2 regions of the Priestia sp. JV24 genome follow, and region 2 is predicted to be linked to the other one. Evidence: a T-box and tRNA genes for the amino acid it is inferred to sense, from the RefSeq annotation. Region 2 holds a T-box; the other holds one or more tRNA genes.
What was found. A T-box is a leader RNA that pairs with one kind of tRNA and senses whether it is charged. The one in region 2 lies ahead of serS (serine--tRNA ligase), so its partner is inferred to be a tRNA-Ser.
Positions count from the first base shown of each region.

Region 1: it encodes a tRNA-Ser, which carries the amino acid that the T-box ahead of serS (serine--tRNA ligase) is inferred to sense. The anticodon was not compared.

Region 1 is NZ_JAPCIN010000023.1:456,839-469,581, reverse strand. Features, by position in the region: gene OK414_RS23705 (DUF456 domain-containing protein) at 187-672, shown strand; tRNA gene OK414_RS23700 (tRNA-Asn) at 735-809, shown strand; tRNA gene OK414_RS23695 (tRNA-Met) at 811-884, shown strand; tRNA gene OK414_RS23690 (tRNA-Asn) at 925-999, shown strand; tRNA gene OK414_RS23685 (tRNA-Ile) at 1,003-1,079, shown strand; tRNA gene OK414_RS23680 (tRNA-Ser) at 1,091-1,183, shown strand; gene sodA (superoxide dismutase SodA) at 1,381-1,989, shown strand; gene OK414_RS23670 (MFS transporter) at 2,119-3,396, shown strand; gene OK414_RS23665 (peptidoglycan D,D-transpeptidase FtsI family protein) at 3,558-5,735, shown strand; gene OK414_RS23660 (hypothetical protein) at 5,878-6,006, shown strand; gene pstB (phosphate ABC transporter ATP-binding protein PstB) at 6,352-7,149, shown strand; gene phoU (phosphate signaling complex protein PhoU) at 7,172-7,831, shown strand; gene OK414_RS23645 (DUF4912 domain-containing protein) at 8,024-8,518, shown strand; gene OK414_RS23640 (glycosyltransferase) at 8,511-10,829, shown strand; gene OK414_RS23635 (sugar phosphate nucleotidyltransferase) at 10,826-12,743, shown strand, end outside.
Region 2 is NZ_JAPCIN010000001.1:661-7,440, forward strand. Features, by position in the region: gene OK414_RS00005 (YaaC family protein) at 1-392, opposite strand, end outside; gene guaB (IMP dehydrogenase) at 509-1,975, shown strand; gene OK414_RS00015 (serine hydrolase) at 2,125-3,480, shown strand; gene pdxS (pyridoxal 5'-phosphate synthase lyase subunit PdxS) at 3,670-4,557, shown strand; gene pdxT (pyridoxal 5'-phosphate synthase glutaminase subunit PdxT) at 4,579-5,166, shown strand; T-box leader at 5,224-5,436, shown strand; gene serS (serine--tRNA ligase) at 5,489-6,766, shown strand.

The DNA.
Region 1 (12,743 bases), on a different contig from region 2:
TGTTTTTTTTGATATTACGGGCGCCTTGAGGACCGTGCTGTTAATATTGCAGAGGTACACTCGAAAATTATTATTTGAAGAGGTATTCGAAAGTGAAATAAAGGAAGTACTCGTCGTGCAAGGTCTTTCTTTATAGGAGTGGTTATTGTATGATAAATAGTAATAATAAAAAGGATAGGTGCGGGCATGGCTATTTTATGTTGGGTATTAATTATCGTTAGCTTTGTTGTATCGTTTGTTGGGTTGGTTTATCCCATTATCCCGAGCGTGCTATTTGTAGCTCTAGGATTTGTTATATACGGTTTATTTTATGATTTTAGCTCCTATAGCTGGTTATTTTGGGTGGTACAAGGATTGTTAGTTGTCGCACTTTTTTTAGCAGACTATATAGCTAATATTATTGGTGTGAAAAAATTCGGAGGCACTAAAGCAGGTGTTTGGGGAAGTACAGTTGGGCTGCTTGTAGGTCCGTTTGTCATTCCGGGATTTGGAATTATTTTAGGGCCGTTTATCGGAGCGATTGTAGGAGAACTGATTGTTCATCGGACTACAATTAGCAACGCAGTAAAAATTGGAGTAGGTTCGGTTATTGGCTTTTTTAGTGGTGCTATTTCAAAAGGATTTATTCAACTGCTGATGATTGCCTATTTTTTATACGCTGTTTTAAAATAATATATTGACTTTAGACTAGAAACATGTTAAATTTTTAATGTCGCTAGTAAATGTTATATTGTTCCACAGTAGCTCAGTGGTAGAGCTATCGGCTGTTAACCGATCGGTCGTAGGTTCGAGTCCTACCTGTGGAGCCATGGCGGTGTAGCTCAGCTGGCTAGAGCGTACGGTTCATACCCGTGAGGTCGGGGGTTCGATCCCCTCCGCCGCTATTTTCCAATTTACGTTTGTGACTTACATAATTCATATTGTTCCACAGTAGCTCAGTGGTAGAGCTATCGGCTGTTAACCGATCGGTCGTAGGTTCGAGTCCTACCTGTGGAGCCATGTGGACCCTTAGCTCAGCTGGTTAGAGCAGACGGCTCATAACCGTCCGGTCGCAGGTTCGAGTCCTGCAGGGTCCACCATTTATAAGGTTGGAGGAATACCCAAGTCCGGCTGAAGGGATCGGTCTTGAAAACCGACAGGGGTGTTAAAGCCCGCGGGGGTTCGAATCCCTCTTCCTCCGCCATACTATCGTCTATTCAAAGCTTCTTTTGAGAAAAAGAAGCTTTTTTTATGTTTAAAAGAATAGCGAATGGGAATTAGGTAAATATAAATCATGGATTAGGAACTTTTTATTTGAAACAGTAGGGTAAATTTGCTAATCTAAACGTATATGGTGCTTTCGCGCCAAAATGCTTACATATTTTGAAGGAGGAATTATTCATGGCTTACAAATTACCAGAACTACCTTATGCATACGATGCACTGGAACCACATATCGACAAAGAAACAATGAATATTCACCACACAAAACATCACAACACATATGTTACAAATCTAAACGCTGCTGTTGAAGGCAAAGGGGATTTAGAAAGCAAAAGTATTGAAGAGTTAATTTCAAACTTAGATGCTGTTCCTGAAGATATCCGTACAGCAGTACGCAATAACGGTGGCGGTCATGCGAACCACTCATTATTTTGGACAATCCTTTGCCCTAACGGCGGCGGTGCTCCAACTGGTGAATTAGCAGACGCTATCGCTAGCAAATTCGGCAGCTTTGATCAATTCAAAGAAGAATTTGCAAATGCAGCTAAAACTCGCTTCGGTTCTGGCTGGGCTTGGTTAGTTGTAAACAACGGCGATTTAGAAGTAACAAGCACACCAAACCAAGATAGCCCATTAATGGAAGGTAAAACGCCAATTCTTGGTCTAGACGTTTGGGAGCACGCTTACTACTTAAATTACCAAAACCGCCGTCCAGATTACATTTCAGCATTCTTTAATGTTGTAAAATGGGACGAAGTTGCTAAGCGTTACGACGCTGCAAAATAAGCTAAAGACGTATTTAAGAGCCAGTAAAGTAATTATTACCTTTACTGGCTTTTTTGTTTTCCAATTCTTTTACATATCTCCTTTTCTTTTTCACACACTAGGTGTAGAAGAGAAAAGGAGTTTTTTGATATGCCTTTATTAAAAAAAGTAGTTGGAGATGTAGAAGTTAGTAAAGATTTACTTTTGCTTTTAATTATAGGCGGTCTTTATGCCTTGGCTATTTCAATTTCCAATTCGTTTGTTAACATTTATCTGTGGAAACAATCAGGCGAATTTTCGGATCTCGCTATTTATAATTTAGCGGTAGTGGTGCTTCAGCCGCTTACGTTTATTTTAGCAGGTAAATGGGCCAAACGAATTGACCGGGTTGTGGTTTTAAGGTTAGGTGTATCTTTTTTAGCTGTTTTTTATATCGCTGTATTAGTCAGTGGAGCTAACGCAGCCGAGTATTTAGTATTGCTTGGTGGGCTGCTGGGTATAGGATACGGCTTTTATTGGCTAGCTTTTAATGTGCTAACTTTTGAAATTACAGAACCGGATACAAGAGACTTTTTTAACGGATTTTTAGGGATCTTAAACTCTTTTGCAGGGATGATTGGTCCTTTAGGAGCGGGCTTTGTTATTTCCGCTTTGTATGAATCACTTGGGTATAAAATTGTGTTTGGTGTATCGCTGCTATTGTTTATCGGTGCCGTTGTGCTTAGTTTTTTTATTACAAGACGCGCAGCGGAAGGAGTATACAAATTTAAAGAGGTATGGGCTGAACGAAAAGTCAATAAAGACTGGAATCGAATATTGCAGGCTCATTTCTTTCAAGGGTTGCGTGAAGGTACGTTCATTTTTGTTGTATCCGTCATGGTATTTATTACGACGGGAAGTGAATTAGCTTTAGGAACATATGGACTGGTAAATTCAGCGGTTGCATTTGTGGGATACTATGTTGCCTCAAGGTTTATTAAGCAAAAAAATCGCCTTCGGTTTATCTTCACAGGGGGCCTCCTTCTCTATGGAGCAGTCTTTTTGCTTATCTTTAACTTATCGTATCCAAAGTTAATTATATATGCTGTTTGTATTGCCATTGCCTATCCTATTTTATTGGTTCCATTCATTTCTCTAACGTACGATGTGATTGGACGAGCAAAAGACGTTGTTTCAAAAAGAATTGAATACATTGTTGTCAGAGAAGTATTTCTGAATATCGGGCGCGTCGTTTCTATATCTTTATTTTTAATAGCTGTACTATTTTTTGATGAAGCAAAAAGTATTCCCATTTTATTAGCTATTGTTGGAGCAGGGCATACGATCATTTATTTTTGTGTGAGACATATCTCACAGCCTCTGCACAAAAAAGAAACGACTGTTACTCCTCCGGTATTAAATGAAGGAGACGGAGAGTCTCCAGCTTAGAGTGTTGTCAGCTCCTTCATTTGTACTATGGAAAATGCTTCGCTTTTCTTTTAGAATAAATACGTTGTGTAAATAGGCACCTGCCAGGTGTCTATTTATTTGCTAAATGGCTGATTTTATGGTGTTATGGTATATATGTTTTATAAAGTGTAGGTGTTGGTATGAAAAAGAAAAAAAGAAGAAAAAGTCACGTGCCTTTTCGTGTGAACTTACTTTTCTTGACCGTATTTGCCCTATTTTCCGTATTAATTTTGCGGTTGGGACTTGTTCAAATTGTATACGGTGAGAATTACGAACGAGAAGTGGAAAAAACACAGGACGTTACGGTCAGTACGCCTGTTCCTCGAGGGAAAATGTACGATCGTTATAACCGCGTAATTGTAGATAATACCTCTTTAAATACGATTACATATACTCGTTTTCAAGGAAATACAGCTGAAGAAAGGCTGCGCATCGCTAAAAAGTTAGCCACTATGATCGATGTTCCTTACACCACAAATGTGATTGATATTCCGGAAAATAAAAAGAATAAAGATGCTAAAAATGTGGTAAAAATTACAGAACGCGATATGAAGGATTATTGGATTATGATTCACCCTAAAGAAGCGGAACAGAAAATTACGCAAGCTGATCGCAAAAAAGTTCAAGATGGTGAAATGACTGATGACGAACTGTATCAACGTCAGTTAGACCGCATCTCTAAAAAAGATTTAGAAAGTCTAAAGAGTGATTTAGAAGTTCTCGCTATTAAGCGCCAAATGGAGGCAGGTTACTCTAACACCCCGCAAATTGTTAAGAGCGGTGTGACAAATGAAGAGTATGCCGTTGTAAGTGAACACTTAGATGAACTTCCAGGTGTTGATACAACAACGTATTGGGATCGCTCATACCCAGAAAACAGTACTCTTCGTACTTTGCTTGGAAATGTATCATCTGCCAACGAAGGACTGCCTAAAGATAAAGTACAGTATTACTTGTCAAGAGGCTATAGCCGAAATGACCAAGTTGGGACGAGCTATTTAGAGAAGCAATACGAAGCTCAGCTCAGCGGTCAAAAAGAAAAAGTCCAATATGTAACAGATAAAAAAGGAAATCTCCTTGATACAATTCAAGTGTCTAAAGGTGAACGCGGCAGTGATTTGGTTTTAACTATTGATATGGAGCTTCAAAAAGCGGTAGAAAAGCAAATTACGGACCAGCTTTTAGCCAAAAAGCAAATGAAAGGAACGCAATTTTTAGACCGTGCTTTTGTTATTATGATGGATCCTCACACAGGAGAAATTTTAACAATGGCAGGTAAAAAATACACCATTGATAAGAAGACTGGAGCGCCTAAAATAGAAGATTTTGCATTAGGAAATATTTCAACATCTTATACAATGGGCTCTGTTGTAAAAGGAGCAACGGTTTTAGCCGGCTTAGATTCAGGAGCTATTAAGCCAAACACAGTGTTCGTTGATGAACCGTTAAAAATTAAAGGAACACCGGTTAAAAAATCAGCTGAGGCCGAAGGGTTAGGACCCTTAACGTATTCATCTGCGTTAAAATATTCATCCAACGTATTTATGTTTAAAACGGTAATGGCTATGGCTGGGTTACAGTATCATAAAAACATGACTTTACCGATTAAACCTGATACATTCAGCGAACTGCGTTCTTACTACAGTCAGTTCGGCTTAGGCGTATCAACAGGCATAGACCTTGATAACGAATCAACAGGTGTCCAAGGTGGAAGCGATGTTCCAGGTACGGCGCTTGATTTAGGAATTGGTCAGTATGATACGTACACGCCGCTGCAGCTTGTTCAATATACTTCTGCAATAGCTAATGGAGGGTATCGTATTAAGCCGCAGCTAGTAAAAGAAATCCGAAAACCAACGATTAAAACCGATGAAATTGGCGGTACGCAGCATTCATTTGAACCTGATGTGTTAAATCGTATTACGATGAAAGAACAATACATTAAAGATGTTCAAAGTGGTTTTAAGCGCGTTACGCAAGAACAAGGCGGTACAGGATATGCAGCTTTCCATACAGCGAACTATAATCCTGCTGGTAAATCAGGAACGGCACAAGCCTATGAGAAAAATCCTAGGGGAGGGGACCCTATTAAAGTTAATAATTCAAACTTTGTGGCCTTTGCTCCGGCAAATAATCCTGAAATTGCAGTAGCTGTGGTGGTACCATCGGCATTTGTGCCAAGTGCACCAAATACCATTACAAAAGAGCTTGCTCGTTCTGCGCTCGATACGTATTTTGATTTAAAGAAAAAAGGTGAACAAGAAGTAAAAGATCAAGAAGAGAACCAACAGGCTGTCATTGCAAACGACGCCAATTAAAGAGGCTGGGACAAAAGCATATTAGTTGAAGTAAGATCCGAACAAAGTTGATTAAGAATCAACTTTGTTCGGATCTTTTATTTATAGGATGAAAGTAGATTTCGTGTATGTAGGTGCTTTTAGCGGTTGATTGGAGGGCAAGGTGAAGACTTCTGCAGGAAAAGCGAAGCGACGAGGAGACTCACCGGCCGCCCGTGGAACGAAAATCAACAGCGGTATCGGAAGTGATTCATACTGGATTATTTATCCAATACATCCATTTTTAGATTGAATTAATTTAGTAATGTCTCTACCTCTTCTTTTTGTTAGAAATCTTTACATATATGGTTTTTTATTGAATTTATGGGTCGTAAGAACTAGTTTTTTACCTGAAAAACACGCAGATAGACCTTTGTTTACAAAAGCTTTACATTGAGTTAAAACACAATTAATAGTCGGCTATTATTCTGTAAGTGTAAGGGTTAATAGAAATGATCAAAATAAGGGGAAGCGTTTCTGCTTCTCGTATTTATTTACAGTGATAGTAAACAATAGATATTAAATAGACATAGAGAGACTTTTAATGTGCTCAAAACGGTTAAAGACGATGAAGGAGGATTATCCAATGGCAATAACAATGGAATTGACTAACAAAGAAAAAGTAAATACTCCACAAACAAAAGAAATTGTATATAAAACAAAAGGTTTAAATTTATGGTATGGCAACACACATGCCTTAAAAAATATTGATTTAGACATTCATGCTAACGAAGTTACCGCGATCATCGGTCCATCAGGCTGCGGAAAATCAACATATATTAAAACGTTAAATCGTATGGTAGAAATGACTCCAATTGTCCGTACATCAGGTGAGATTGAGTATAGAGGGAAAAATATTTTTGATAAATCGTACCACGTGGAAGAGCTGCGCACGCAAGTAGGAATGGTTTTCCAAAAGCCAAATCCGTTCCCGAAATCTATTTATGATAATATTGCGTACGGTCCAAGAATTCATGGTGTTCGCAACAAGAAAAAACTAGATGAAATTGTTGAAAAAAGTTTACGAGGAGCAGCTATTTGGGACGAAGTTAAAGATCGTTTGAATCAAAATGCAAATGGGTTGTCAGGTGGACAACAGCAGCGTATCTGTATTGCGCGATGCTTGGCAATTGAACCTGACGTTATTTTAATGGATGAGCCTACTTCTGCGCTCGATCCAATTTCAACATTAAAAGTAGAAGAGTTAGTACAAGAATTAAAGAAAGACTTCAGCATTATTATTGTTACCCATAATATGCAGCAAGCGGCACGTATTTCAGATAAAACAGCATTTTTCTTAAATGGAGAAGTGGTAGAGTACGCAGAAACAGATAAAATCTTCTCAATGCCATCTGATAAACGCACAGAAGATTATATTACAGGTCGTTTTGGTTAAGACATACAAGGAGATGGGATGAGTGGTTGTACGCGAAAAGTTTCATGGTGATTTAAAGATATTACGTGAAAAATTATTAGAAATAGGGCGCTTAACGCATGAGGCGCTATCAAAATCAATTGAAGCGTTGCAAACAAGCAACGTTGAGCTGGCGCTAGAAATTATCGACGGCGATTCATACGTGGATGACTTAGAAGAAGAAATTAATGACCTAGCTATCTTACTGATCGCAAAGCAGCAGCCGGTGGCTATCGATTTAAGACGTATCATTGTGGCAATTAAAATTGCTTCGGATGTTGAGCGTATGGCAGATTTTGCGGTTAACGTAGCAAAATCAGCTATACGAATTGGAAACGAAGAATTAATTAAGCCGTTAGAACACGTAAAGAAAATGCACGATATTTCGATTGAAATGTTGAGCCTTTCGTTAAAAGCTTATCACGAGGAAGATCTTGTGCTGGCTAAAAAAGTAGCGGAAATGGACGATCAAGTGGATGAGCTCTACGGAATAACAATAAAAGAACTTTTAAGTCTTGCTAAAGAAAAGCAGGAGGCTATGAACCAAATTACGCAGCTTTTATTTGTAGCCCGCTATTTAGAGCGTATGGCTGATCATACCACTAACGTAGCAGAAAGCGTATTTTACCTTGTAAAAGGCAAACGCTACGACTTAAACGAATAGTAGAAAAACCTCTTCTAATAAGCGAAGAGGTTTTTTTGTTAGTAAATTATAATTACTATGTTACCTGAATTTTTAACACAAATCGACAAATTGCGTTTATTGTGGCAACTTTTTCTGAATGGTAAGATGTTAATAAGTTTATACGGCATTTATATGTAGAAAAAACATTCTAAGAAACGAAGTGATAAAACAGTGGCTGCTAACCTTATTCAAAACTTAAATGTGTGTATAGCTACTCAGCTTGACTCATCTCGTATTTATGTTCACTGGTCGTTTTCTGAGCATATTCGAGAGATGGTAGAAAGTATGTTTTCGACACGGTGGGAAGAATTGAACCTAGCTATGTGTACGTATGATATAACAGGTCTTCATTTTAACGGCCATGAATCAAACCGCTATTATATGAAGGGTCTTACTCCTAAGCAAGACTTCATGTTTATGAACAGCTTGGAAAGTGAGCGCACGTATGTAATAGATATTGGTATTCAAGATAAAGAAGGAAGTTTTTTTTCCCTTCTTCGTTCGAATCCAGTTTATTTGATGAAAGAAAAATATGAACAAGTGAATGTAACTTCGTTAGGCTGGATGTACGAACCTGTAAAAGTTCACCAGGGTGTTCAAAATGAATTTAGCACATATTCCTTATATTCAAATGACTTGGAGCAGGTGAAGAAGCAATATGAATAGTGATGACTGTATTCTTTTAACTTATATGCATTGTCCGTTGCTACATGTACTTCAAACAGAGAATAAGTATCTGCTGTTTGAACAAGTAACGAATGAGTTCATCCCTTTTTTAGATCAAATTGAGTCTAAGAAATTGATAGGTGCAACAGTTGTGATGTCTTGTGTGTTTTTGAACACATTAAACGACGAGGAGTTTAATACTCGTTACGCTCAATATTTACACCAGTTTTCAAGCCGGCAGCATCAGAGAGCACTCACCTTTTTAAAAAAGTGGAACGGGAGCTTGTTCTCAGCCTGCAAATATTTTTTTCAGCATGACATGATGGAGTGTATTCCTACTACCGTAACGAACGCGTTCGTTTCCACCCTTAAAACCGAACAAACATTAAATCTCCAAACTACAGAAGCAATACGTGTTTTTCAACAGTTTTTTGAAAAAAAGCCCGTCGGTTTTTTTATACAGCAAGGAGAGTATACCCATCAAGTAGATATGCTCCTAAAATCTCATGAAATGCGCTATACCTTTGTGAAGTCATCAACAGATGAACTAAAAAAGTCGCCTGCTGGCATTATCTTGTTTCCATATCCTAAGCAAGGAAACCAAGTTGAGGAAGGAACAATCAATAAAGCGAGCGTTTTTTTGGATTTGAAGGCTAAGGACACGCTTGGCTTTCAGCGAATGCAAGCAGCAAGCGGTATATTTCAATATCCTTTAGATTACGCGAGGGATATAGAGTTTCATCAAAACGAAACTCTTGCACTCTACGGTGCAACAAAAAGCGCCGAATTTGTCAGTGAGAACAATCAATTGTTTATTTCAACCGTACAGAAGTCAGAGGCGATGCTAGATGTTATCGATTCTAAACATCCTAGCGTGGTGAATGCTATCTACCGACAGTGGCTCCTTTTAAGTAGCAGCGATTGGCTTTATAATTTTGAAAAAGTCAAAGATGAATACGAAAGGCAAGTAAAACTATTTGATTTTCTTTGTCACGAAGAGAATCCAAGGATGGATAGCGAAAACAGTTTTCTTTCAGGAAGTTCTTTTTTATACCCTGCAAAAGAGATAGAGCCGGCGGCTTTATCAGTAAATCAATATAAAGGCGGTCTCTCCATTTTAATGCTTGCATGGGAATTCCCTCCTCTAGTTATCGGAGGACTTGCACGACATGTATTTGATTTATCCAGAGCGTTAGCAAAGGCGGGCCATCACGTTAGTGTATTAACAACGTATGTAGAGGGGCTGCCGGAATATGAGCGTTTATACGGTGTTCACGTTTACCGAGTTAAAAGCCTGCAGCCTCATCATCCGGATTTTTTGACATGGGTAAACAGTTTGAACGTGGCTATGGCTCTTAGAGGACTGCAGTTAGGCTACAAGCTGTCTTTTGACGTTATTCATGCTCATGACTGGCTTGTTGCCTCCGCTGCAAAATGTTTAGCAGATAAAACGGATAGACCGCTAATTACGACCATTCATGCGACAGAACATGGGCGCAATAATGGTATTCATAATGACATGCAGCAAAAAATTCACTTGCAAGAAGAGGAGCTGATTCGACAATCAAGCTCAATCATTGTCTGCAGCGACTATATGAAGAAGGAATTAATCACTTTATTTCACGTAGAGCAAGATAAAATTGCTATATTTCCAAATGGAATTGACAAGCAGCTGGTAGTCGACGCAGTAAATGAGCGGTTAAAAGAAAGTTTACAAAAGAAATATAATTTTAGAAAGGCCCCTATTATTTTTTCAATTGGACGAATTGTATATGAAAAAGGATTTCAGCTATTTATTGAAGCAGCGGAACTATTTAAGAAAAAACAAATAGATGTTCAATTCGTTGTAGCAGGAAAAGGGCCTTTACTTCATGAGTTTCGAACACAGGTAAGTGAAAAGCAACTAGACAAATACGTGTATTTTATTGGATACATTACCGATAACGAACGAAATCAGCTTCTTCAAGCTTGCAAAATGGTTGTTTTTCCAAGTTTATATGAACCTTTTGGAATTGTGGCTTTAGAGGGGATGGTAGCCAAGAAGCCAACTATCGTTGCCGATACAGGAGGTCTAAGCGATATTGTTTCACATTTCGACACGGGTCTGACGTTTGCCCGAGGAGATACGCTCGAATTAATCAACTGTATTGAATTTTTGTTAAAAAATGAAAAAACGGCTGCAAAAATCAGCGAAAATGGGTATAGAAAAGCAACAACTATGTTTAGCTGGGAAAAAATCGCTATTGATACAAGTAAGCTGTTTCAACATCAGATTTGCCAGGATAAAAAAAGAAGGGAGGCAAAAAATTGAAAGCCATTATACTTGCTGGCGGTAAAGGAACAAGACTGCAGCCCTTGACCTATACGATTCCAAAGCCTATGCTGCCGCTTTACGATAAACCTGTGATGGAATATAGCATTGAACTGCTTAAGAAACATGGAATTACAGAGATTGGGATTACGCTGCAGTATAGGCATGAACAAATTATTGAATACTTCGGGGATGGCTCTCAGTGGGGAGTGACGCTTACTTATTTTATCGAAAAAGAGCCTCTTGGAACAGCGGGCGGAATTAAGCGAGCAGAGGCCTTTATTGAGGAAGACTGTATTATTATTAGTGGAGATGCCTTAACAGAAATTAATCTTCAAGACGTTATTCATTTTCATTATGAACAAAAAAGCGAAATGACCATTGTTACAAAAGAAGTAAACGACGTGCGGGGTTATGGAGTGGTGACGATAGATGAAGGGCATCGAGTCACGGAATTTGTAGAGAAACCGACCTACGAACAGGCCAATAGCCGATTGATTAATACGGGAGTGTATGTGATCAAAAAATCCGTTCTTGATTACGTGAATTCTTATGGTCCTACAGATTTTAGCTTTGACATTATCCCGCTTCTTTTGGAATATAATCATACTGTGTGCAGTTTTGTAACGGAAGATTATTGGATTGATATTGGGCAAATCCACCATTATCGTCAAGCACACTATGATTTGTGGAGGAAGTGGTTTGGCAATAGACAGGAAAGTGTTGTCTCAGATGACGCCCTTATAGAAGAAGGGGTGACTATTTACGATCCGGTTTACGTAGGAGAAAATGTGGTGATTAGAAAAGGTGCTTCAATTGGTCCTTACACGATTATCGGAACCAATAGTATCATAGAAGCACATGCTGCAATCGATAAAACAATTTTGCTTCAAAACGTAACGGTGGGGGCAGAATCGTTTTTATACAATGCTACGATAGGTCCCTATGTAAATGTTCAAGCAATGACTACGTATGTCCAAGATACAGTAGCTGAAAATCAAGTACTACCTCAACTTTCTGTAAAACCAGATGTTTCTATCTTCAAAAACGGTCGCCTGTATGTACATTCATCTGTTGATCGAGAAAGACTGTACAATGCGTTATTACTTGTATGCAAACACCAAGGGGCGTTCTGTCTAGCAAGCGATGATGAAGGAGAAGCCATTCAACTTCGCAAAGAATGCTTTTCTTTTTTACGGAGTAATCATTCAGCTGTGTATGATATTAAAAAAGAAGCTCTTCCGGTATTTCGATATTACATGATGACTTCACAAGCGAGCATTGGTATTTATATTGGTGTGGATAGCAAAAACAGCGGCCTCTTTTTAGAAATATATGACAAGAAAGGGCAATTAGTTAATCAGCTTATTGAAAAAAAGATTGAGCGGATGTACCTTCAAGCTAAACAAGCAAACACAACAACTTCTGTTTCACTTAAAAAAACAAGCATAAGAAATATCAGGGAAGAATATTGTGATGCTTTAGTAAAATCAATTAATCAGCATGTTTTGTTAGAAGACAGTACGCGGATTGGCGTGATTTGTTCGCCGTTTATACAGAAAGTTGTCGAACTATTATGTAAGCGTCTTCGTGTCCATGTTTTATTTTTAAACAAATGGGAGAAAACAGAAGAAATCAAACGAATAATTAAACGAAATAAGCTGTCTTTTTGTATTCAGATTAAAGAAGATGGAGAAACATTTGCTCTATATGATGAAAAAGGCTGCAGCGTAAATGACTCAGAAATTATGTCGCTCTATATTTATAGCGTATACATGACAAAAAAAGCAGCATTCGTTCCTATTCCTATACACTATTCATCCACACTAGAAACATTTGCTCAATCTCTCAATCAATCATTTATGAGGACAAAAGCAAAAAAACGTGATTTGCTTAGTCTTTTGGGGCCCGTTC
Region 2 (6,780 bases):
ACTTGTGAAAACAAACCGCTTTTTTGGATCTTAACTTCATCATCTAAAAAATCATAACTTTGTTTTTTTCTTTTTCGTGTTGATACTCCATGTGCTAACACCGCTGTATTTTCTGGATATACTGGGTTTTGCGTTAACAAACAGGCTTTTAACAGCTGTGACATTCCATAAAATAATAAAACTGGTTGAACTGATACAGGAGATTGTGCCGCAACTTGATAATAATTTTTACTGTGTTCCAGATAATAAATAAAGGGGTAACTGTTTTTAAAGCTATGTTGCTCTGCATCGCTATAATTCAATTTTTGATAGCGCTTTTTTAAAAAGTCTTGTACAAAAGGAACGGAGAAAAATAAATTGTAGGACGTCCAAACATCATTAAATTTATGCAATTAAATCACCTTTTCTTTTTATTAGAATTATCTGATATCTAGTGAAGTTATTGACAGGTACATATCTGCTTGTTAATCTACTAATAATATTCTGTCGTTTAAAGGAGGATTCTATAATGTGGGAAAGCAAATTTTCTAAAGAAGGCTTAACATTTGATGACGTTTTACTGGTGCCAGCAAAATCTGAGGTACTACCTAAAGACGTTGATATGAGTGTTGAACTAACAAAAACATTAAAATTAAAGGTGCCGTTCATCAGTGCAGGAATGGATACAGTTACAGAAGCTGAAATGGCTATTGCGATGGCTAGACAAGGTGGTTTAGGTATCATTCACAAAAACATGTCGATTGAACAGCAAGCAGAACAAGTTGATAAAGTAAAACGTTCTGAAAGTGGTGTTATCACGGATCCTTTCTTTTTAACTCCTGAAAACCAAGTATTTGCTGCTGAACATTTAATGGGCAAATACCGTATCTCAGGTGTGCCGATTGTCAACAACGAAGAAGAACAAAAACTAGTTGGAATCCTTACAAACCGCGACTTGCGTTTTATCCAAGATTATTCAATGCAAATTGCTGATGTAATGACAAAAGAAGAATTGGTTACTGCCCCAGTAGGAACGACTTTAGAAGAAGCAGAGAAAATTCTACAGCAATACAAAATTGAAAAGTTACCTCTTGTAGATGACAATGGCGTATTAAAAGGCCTTATCACAATTAAAGACATTGAAAAAGTAATTGAGTTTCCAAATGCAGCTAAAGATCAACAAGGTCGATTATTAGTTGGAGCAGCTGTTGGCGTAACAGCTGATTCAAACGTTCGTATCGAAAAATTAGTACAAGCTGGCGTTGATGTTATCGTTATTGATACAGCGCATGGACATTCACAAGGCGTTTTAGATACGGTAAGCAGCATTCGCGAGGCATATCCAGAGTTAAATATTATTGCTGGTAACGTAGCAACTGCTGAAGGTACAAAAGCATTAATTGAAGCAGGAGCAAACGTAGTAAAAGTAGGAATTGGACCTGGTTCAATTTGTACAACTCGTGTTGTAGCTGGTGTAGGCGTTCCACAAATTACAGCAGTATATGACTGTGCAACTGAAGCTCGTAAGCACGGTGTAGCTATTATCGCAGATGGCGGTATTAAATACTCTGGAGATATTGTAAAAGCACTTGCGGCTGGTGGACATACAGTAATGCTAGGAAGCCTTCTAGCAGGGACGACAGAAAGTCCTGGAGAAACAGAAATCTACCAGGGTAGACGCTTTAAAGTGTACCGTGGAATGGGCTCTGTAGGAGCTATGGAAAAAGGAAGTAAAGATCGATACTTCCAAGAAGATAATAAAAAATTAGTCCCAGAAGGTATCGAAGGACGTTTGCCTTACAAAGGACCTGTAGCAGATACTTTATATCAAATGATTGGCGGTTTACGCGCAGGAATGGGTTACTGTGGTTCAGCTAACTTAGAAGCGTTACGTGAACAGGCACAATTCATTCGTATGACTGGAGCAGGTTTAAGAGAAAGCCACCCACATGATGTACAAATCACAAAAGAATCTCCTAACTATTCTATGAGATAATCATGAATGCTAAAAAACACGTTTCCCTATTAGGGAAACGTGTTTTTTAAGTCATGGATCATGAATGTAACAGTACTTCTTTATCTATTTTTTTAAATTTTAATATGATAAAATTACATTTATGTGAGTTTACGTTTGGAGGGTATAGAGTGAGAAACGCAGTACAGAAACAATTAATTTGTGTCATTGCTGTTATGTTAATGGCCAGCGTATTTTTTGTCTCTACACAAGCATCAGCTGCTCCTAAAACAGATGATATTGGCGTTGAAGCAGATGCAGCGATCTTAGTAGAGGCAAGTACGGGGAAAGTATTATACGGGAAAAATGCGGATGCTTTATTAGGTATTGCAAGCATGACAAAAATGATGACGGAATACCTAGTATTAGAATCCATAAAAGATAAGAAATTATCTTGGGATCAACGTGTGCCAGTTAGTAAATATGCAGCTAAAATTTCTCAGGATTATGGATTATCGAATGTACCGTTAATTGAAAACCAAAAATACACGGTGAAAGAATTATATGATGCCATGGCTATTTACTCAGCTAATGGAGCTGCAATTGCTTTAGCTGAAGCTGTCAGTGATTCTGAAGAAAACTTTATTAAGTTAATGAACGAAACGGCAAAAAGATTAAATATGGGTGAATCAAAATTTGTCAATTCTACAGGTCTTTCTAATTCTCTGTTAAAAGGAATGTATCCAAAAGGAACGAAGAAAGAAGATGAGAACCTTCTATCGGCTCGGGCAGTTGCTACCCTTGCTTATCACTTAATTCATGATTATCCAGAATCTTTGGAAGTAGCTAAAACTCCTTCTAAGATGTTTAGACAAGGGCAACAAGGCGAAACAAAAATGAACAATTGGAATAAGATGCTCCCAGGTTTTTCAGCTGCCTACAGCGGCGTAGACGGTTTAAAAACTGGCCATACAGATTTTGCAGGTCAATGTTTCACTGGGACTGCAGAGCGTAACGGGGTAAGATACATAACAGTTGTAATGAATGCTAAGGAAAACGGCAAGTCTACGGAAGCTGCTCGTTTTTCCCAAACAAAAAAGATATTGGATTATGCTTTTAGTCATTTTCAGTTAAAAGAAGTAGTGCCTGCTAACGGCGAGATTAAAGGGCATGAAACAATTGATGTTGCTAAAGGAAAATCAAAAGAAGCTTCCGTTTCTCCAAAGAATTCGGTAAAAATTATTACCAAAAAAGGTCAAAAAGATCATACTAAAATCAACTTTAAGTTAAACGATAAAGTTATGAACGATCAAAAAGTTGTTGCTCCTATTAAAAAAGGAGAAACAGTTGCTTATGTGAGTGCAACAAACAGCAATCTTAAAGATTTAGGCTATGTAGGAGGTCAAACTACAGATAGCATGACGCCGGTTATGACAAACGAATCTGTTGAAAAAGCTGGATGGTTCTCTCTCGCTATCCGCAGTATTGGCAACTTCTTCAGCGATATTTGGATGAATGCTGCAAATACAGTGAATAACTGGTTTTAATGATAACTCAAGAGAAAGAAGAGATACTACAAGAGAGTATCTCTTTTTTTTATTTTAGATTTGTTTGTATATAATCTATAAATTAGATAGGAATTTTCCGAAAAATGCGGTAAAATAGACACTAAGTTTTGAATTTTGTATATACACTAAAAATTATTGTGAAACACTTGATACAGGAGGAAGACAAACATGAATAACATTACAGGTACTGATCGTGTAAAACGGGGAATGGCGGAAATGCAAAAAGGTGGCGTTATCATGGACGTGATCAATGCAGAGCAAGCAAAAATTGCAGAAGCAGCAGGCGCTGTTGCCGTTATGGCATTAGAGCGTGTTCCAGCTGATATCCGTGCAGCAGGCGGCGTGTCTCGTATGGCAGACCCAACAATTGTTGAAGAAGTGATGAATGCTGTGTCCATTCCAGTTATGGCAAAAGCTCGTATTGGCCATATTGTTGAAGCACGCGTGCTAGAAGCGATGGGTGTAGACTACATCGATGAAAGTGAAGTGTTGACTCCAGCTGATGAGGAGTTTCATTTAAATAAAAATACATTTACGGTTCCATTTGTGTGCGGTTGCCGTGATCTTGGCGAAGCATCTCGTCGTATTGCTGAAGGAGCTGCAATGCTTCGTACAAAGGGCGAACCAGGGACAGGGAACATCGTGGAAGCAGTACGTCATATGCGTCAAGTAAACGCTCAAGTACGTAAAGTTGTGGGCATGGACGAAGATGAGTTAATGACAGAAGCAAAACTATTAGGCGCACCTTATGAGTTATTACTGCAAATTAAACGTGAAGGTCGTTTACCAGTTGTAAACTTTGCAGCAGGCGGTGTAGCAACACCAGCAGATGCAGCGTTAATGATGCAGCTTGGAGCAGACGGCGTGTTCGTTGGATCAGGAATCTTTAAATCAGACAACCCTGAAAAGTTTGCACGTGCAATCGTGGAAGCAACAACACATTATCAAGACTATGAACTGATTGCAAACTTATCAAAAGGGTTAGGAAGTGCAATGAAAGGGATTGAAATTTCATCATTATTACCAGAAAACCGCATGCAAGAGCGTGGATGGTAATTTAAAGGGAGTTTTGACAAAATGGTAAAAGTAGGCGTGTTAGGATTACAAGGTGCCTTTCGCGAGCATGCACAAGCATTAGAAGCAGCAGGCGCTGAAGCCATTATCATAAAAAAAGTTGAACAGCTAAACGAAATAGATGGTTTAATCCTACCGGGCGGGGAAAGCACAGCGATGCGTCGTCTGATTGACAAATATGACTTTATGGAACCTCTTCGCCAGTTTGCACAAGCAGGTAAACCGGTATTTGGTACGTGTGCGGGTTTAATTTTACTCGCAGGACAAGTCGTTGACCGTGAAGAGCCCCATTTAGGTGTTATGGATATTACGGTAGCTCGAAACTCGTTTGGGCGTCAACGGGATAGCTTTGAAGCTGCCTTAAATATTAAAGATATCGGTGAAGGTTTTATAGGCGTATTTATCCGTGCTCCGCATATTGTAGAAGTAGGAGAAAACGTTGAAGTCTTAGCTATGCATAACGACCGAATCGTTGCGGCAAGACAAGGTCAATTCTTGGGATGTTCGTTTCATCCAGAATTGACAGATGATGCCCGCATGGCGCAGTATTTTGTAGCAATGGTTGAAGAAGCTTCAAAAAAACCTGTATAAATGAATTGCATCTTGTAAAGACTTGTAGTACATTATGATTAATAAAAATGATATTGGTATAAAGCGTTGATAGGAAATAGTAATAAGATTTTTGATTTCAAGAGAGTCGATGGCTGGTGTGAATCGATAATCAATTCTTATGAATCCGTCCTGGAGCAAGCTGTCGAAAAAGTAGTAGGCAGTTTCGGTTCATCCGTTATCTGGTTTAAGAGGAAGGCTTATTTTAGCTTTCAATTAGGGTGGCAACGCGGGTAAACTCTCGTCCCTTTCATGGGGATGAGAGTTTTTATTTTGCCCTTTTATACTAAAGGAGGTACTAAGTATGTTAGATTTAAAATTTTTACGTGCTAATTTTAATGAAGTAAAAGAAAAGCTCAAGTTTCGTGGTGAGGACTTAACGGACTTAGGTCGCTTTGAAGATTTAGATGCAAAACGCCGTGAGCTAATTGCTCAAACAGAAGAGTTAAAAAGCAAGCGAAATGAAGTATCACAGCAAATTGCACAATTGAAGCGTGAAAAACAAGATGCTGATCATTTAATCGTTGAAATGCGTGAAGTAGGAGATCGCGTAAAGCAATTGGATGAAGAGCTTCGCAGCGTTGAAGAAGAATTAGAACTATTGCTGCTTTCAATTCCTAACGTTCCACATGAAAGTACGCCTGTAGGTGAAACTGAAGATGATAACGTAGAAGTTCGCAAATGGGGAGAAATTAAACAATTTGATTTTGAACCAAAACCGCATTGGGATTTAGGAACAGATTTAAATATTTTAGATTTTGAAAGAGCTTCGAAAGTAACGGGAAGCCGCTTTGTCTTTTATAAAGGGTTAGGTGCAAGATTAGAACGCGCTCTTATTAACTTTATGATGGATTTACATATGGATGAGCATGGTTATGAAGAAATCCTTCCTCCATATATGGTGAATCGCACAAGCATGACAGGAACAGGGCAGCTTCCTAAATTTGAAGAAGATGCATTCAAGATTAAAGAAGAAGATTATTTCTTAATTCCTACAGCTGAAGTACCAGTTACAAATTTACATCGTGATGAAATTTTAAGCGGAGATCAGCTTCCAATTGCTTATACAGCGTATAGTGCTTGCTTCCGCTCTGAAGCAGGCTCTGCAGGAAGAGATACACGTGGTCTTATTCGTCAGCATCAGTTTAATAAAGTAGAACTCGTTCGCTTTGTTAAGCCAGAAGATTCTTATGATGAATTAGAAAAATTAACGGGCCATGCTGAAAAGGTTCTTCAACTATTAGGTTTACCTTACCGAGTTCTAAGCATGTGTACAGCTGACTTAGGTTTCACAGCAGCCAAAAAGTATGATATTGAAGTTTGGATTCCAAGTTATGAAACGTATCGTGAAATTTCTTCTTGTTCAAACTTTGAAAGCTTCCAAGCTCGTCGTGCTAATATTCGCTTCCGCCGTGATACAAAAGCAAAACCAGAACATGTTCATACACTAAACGGTTCTGGCTTAGCAATTGGCCGTACGGTAGCTGCAATTTTAGAAAACTACCAGCAGGAAGATGGATCAATTCAAATTCCAGAAGTGCTGCGTCCATATATGGGAAATAAAGAATTTATCTCTAAATAAAAGTAGAAGATGTT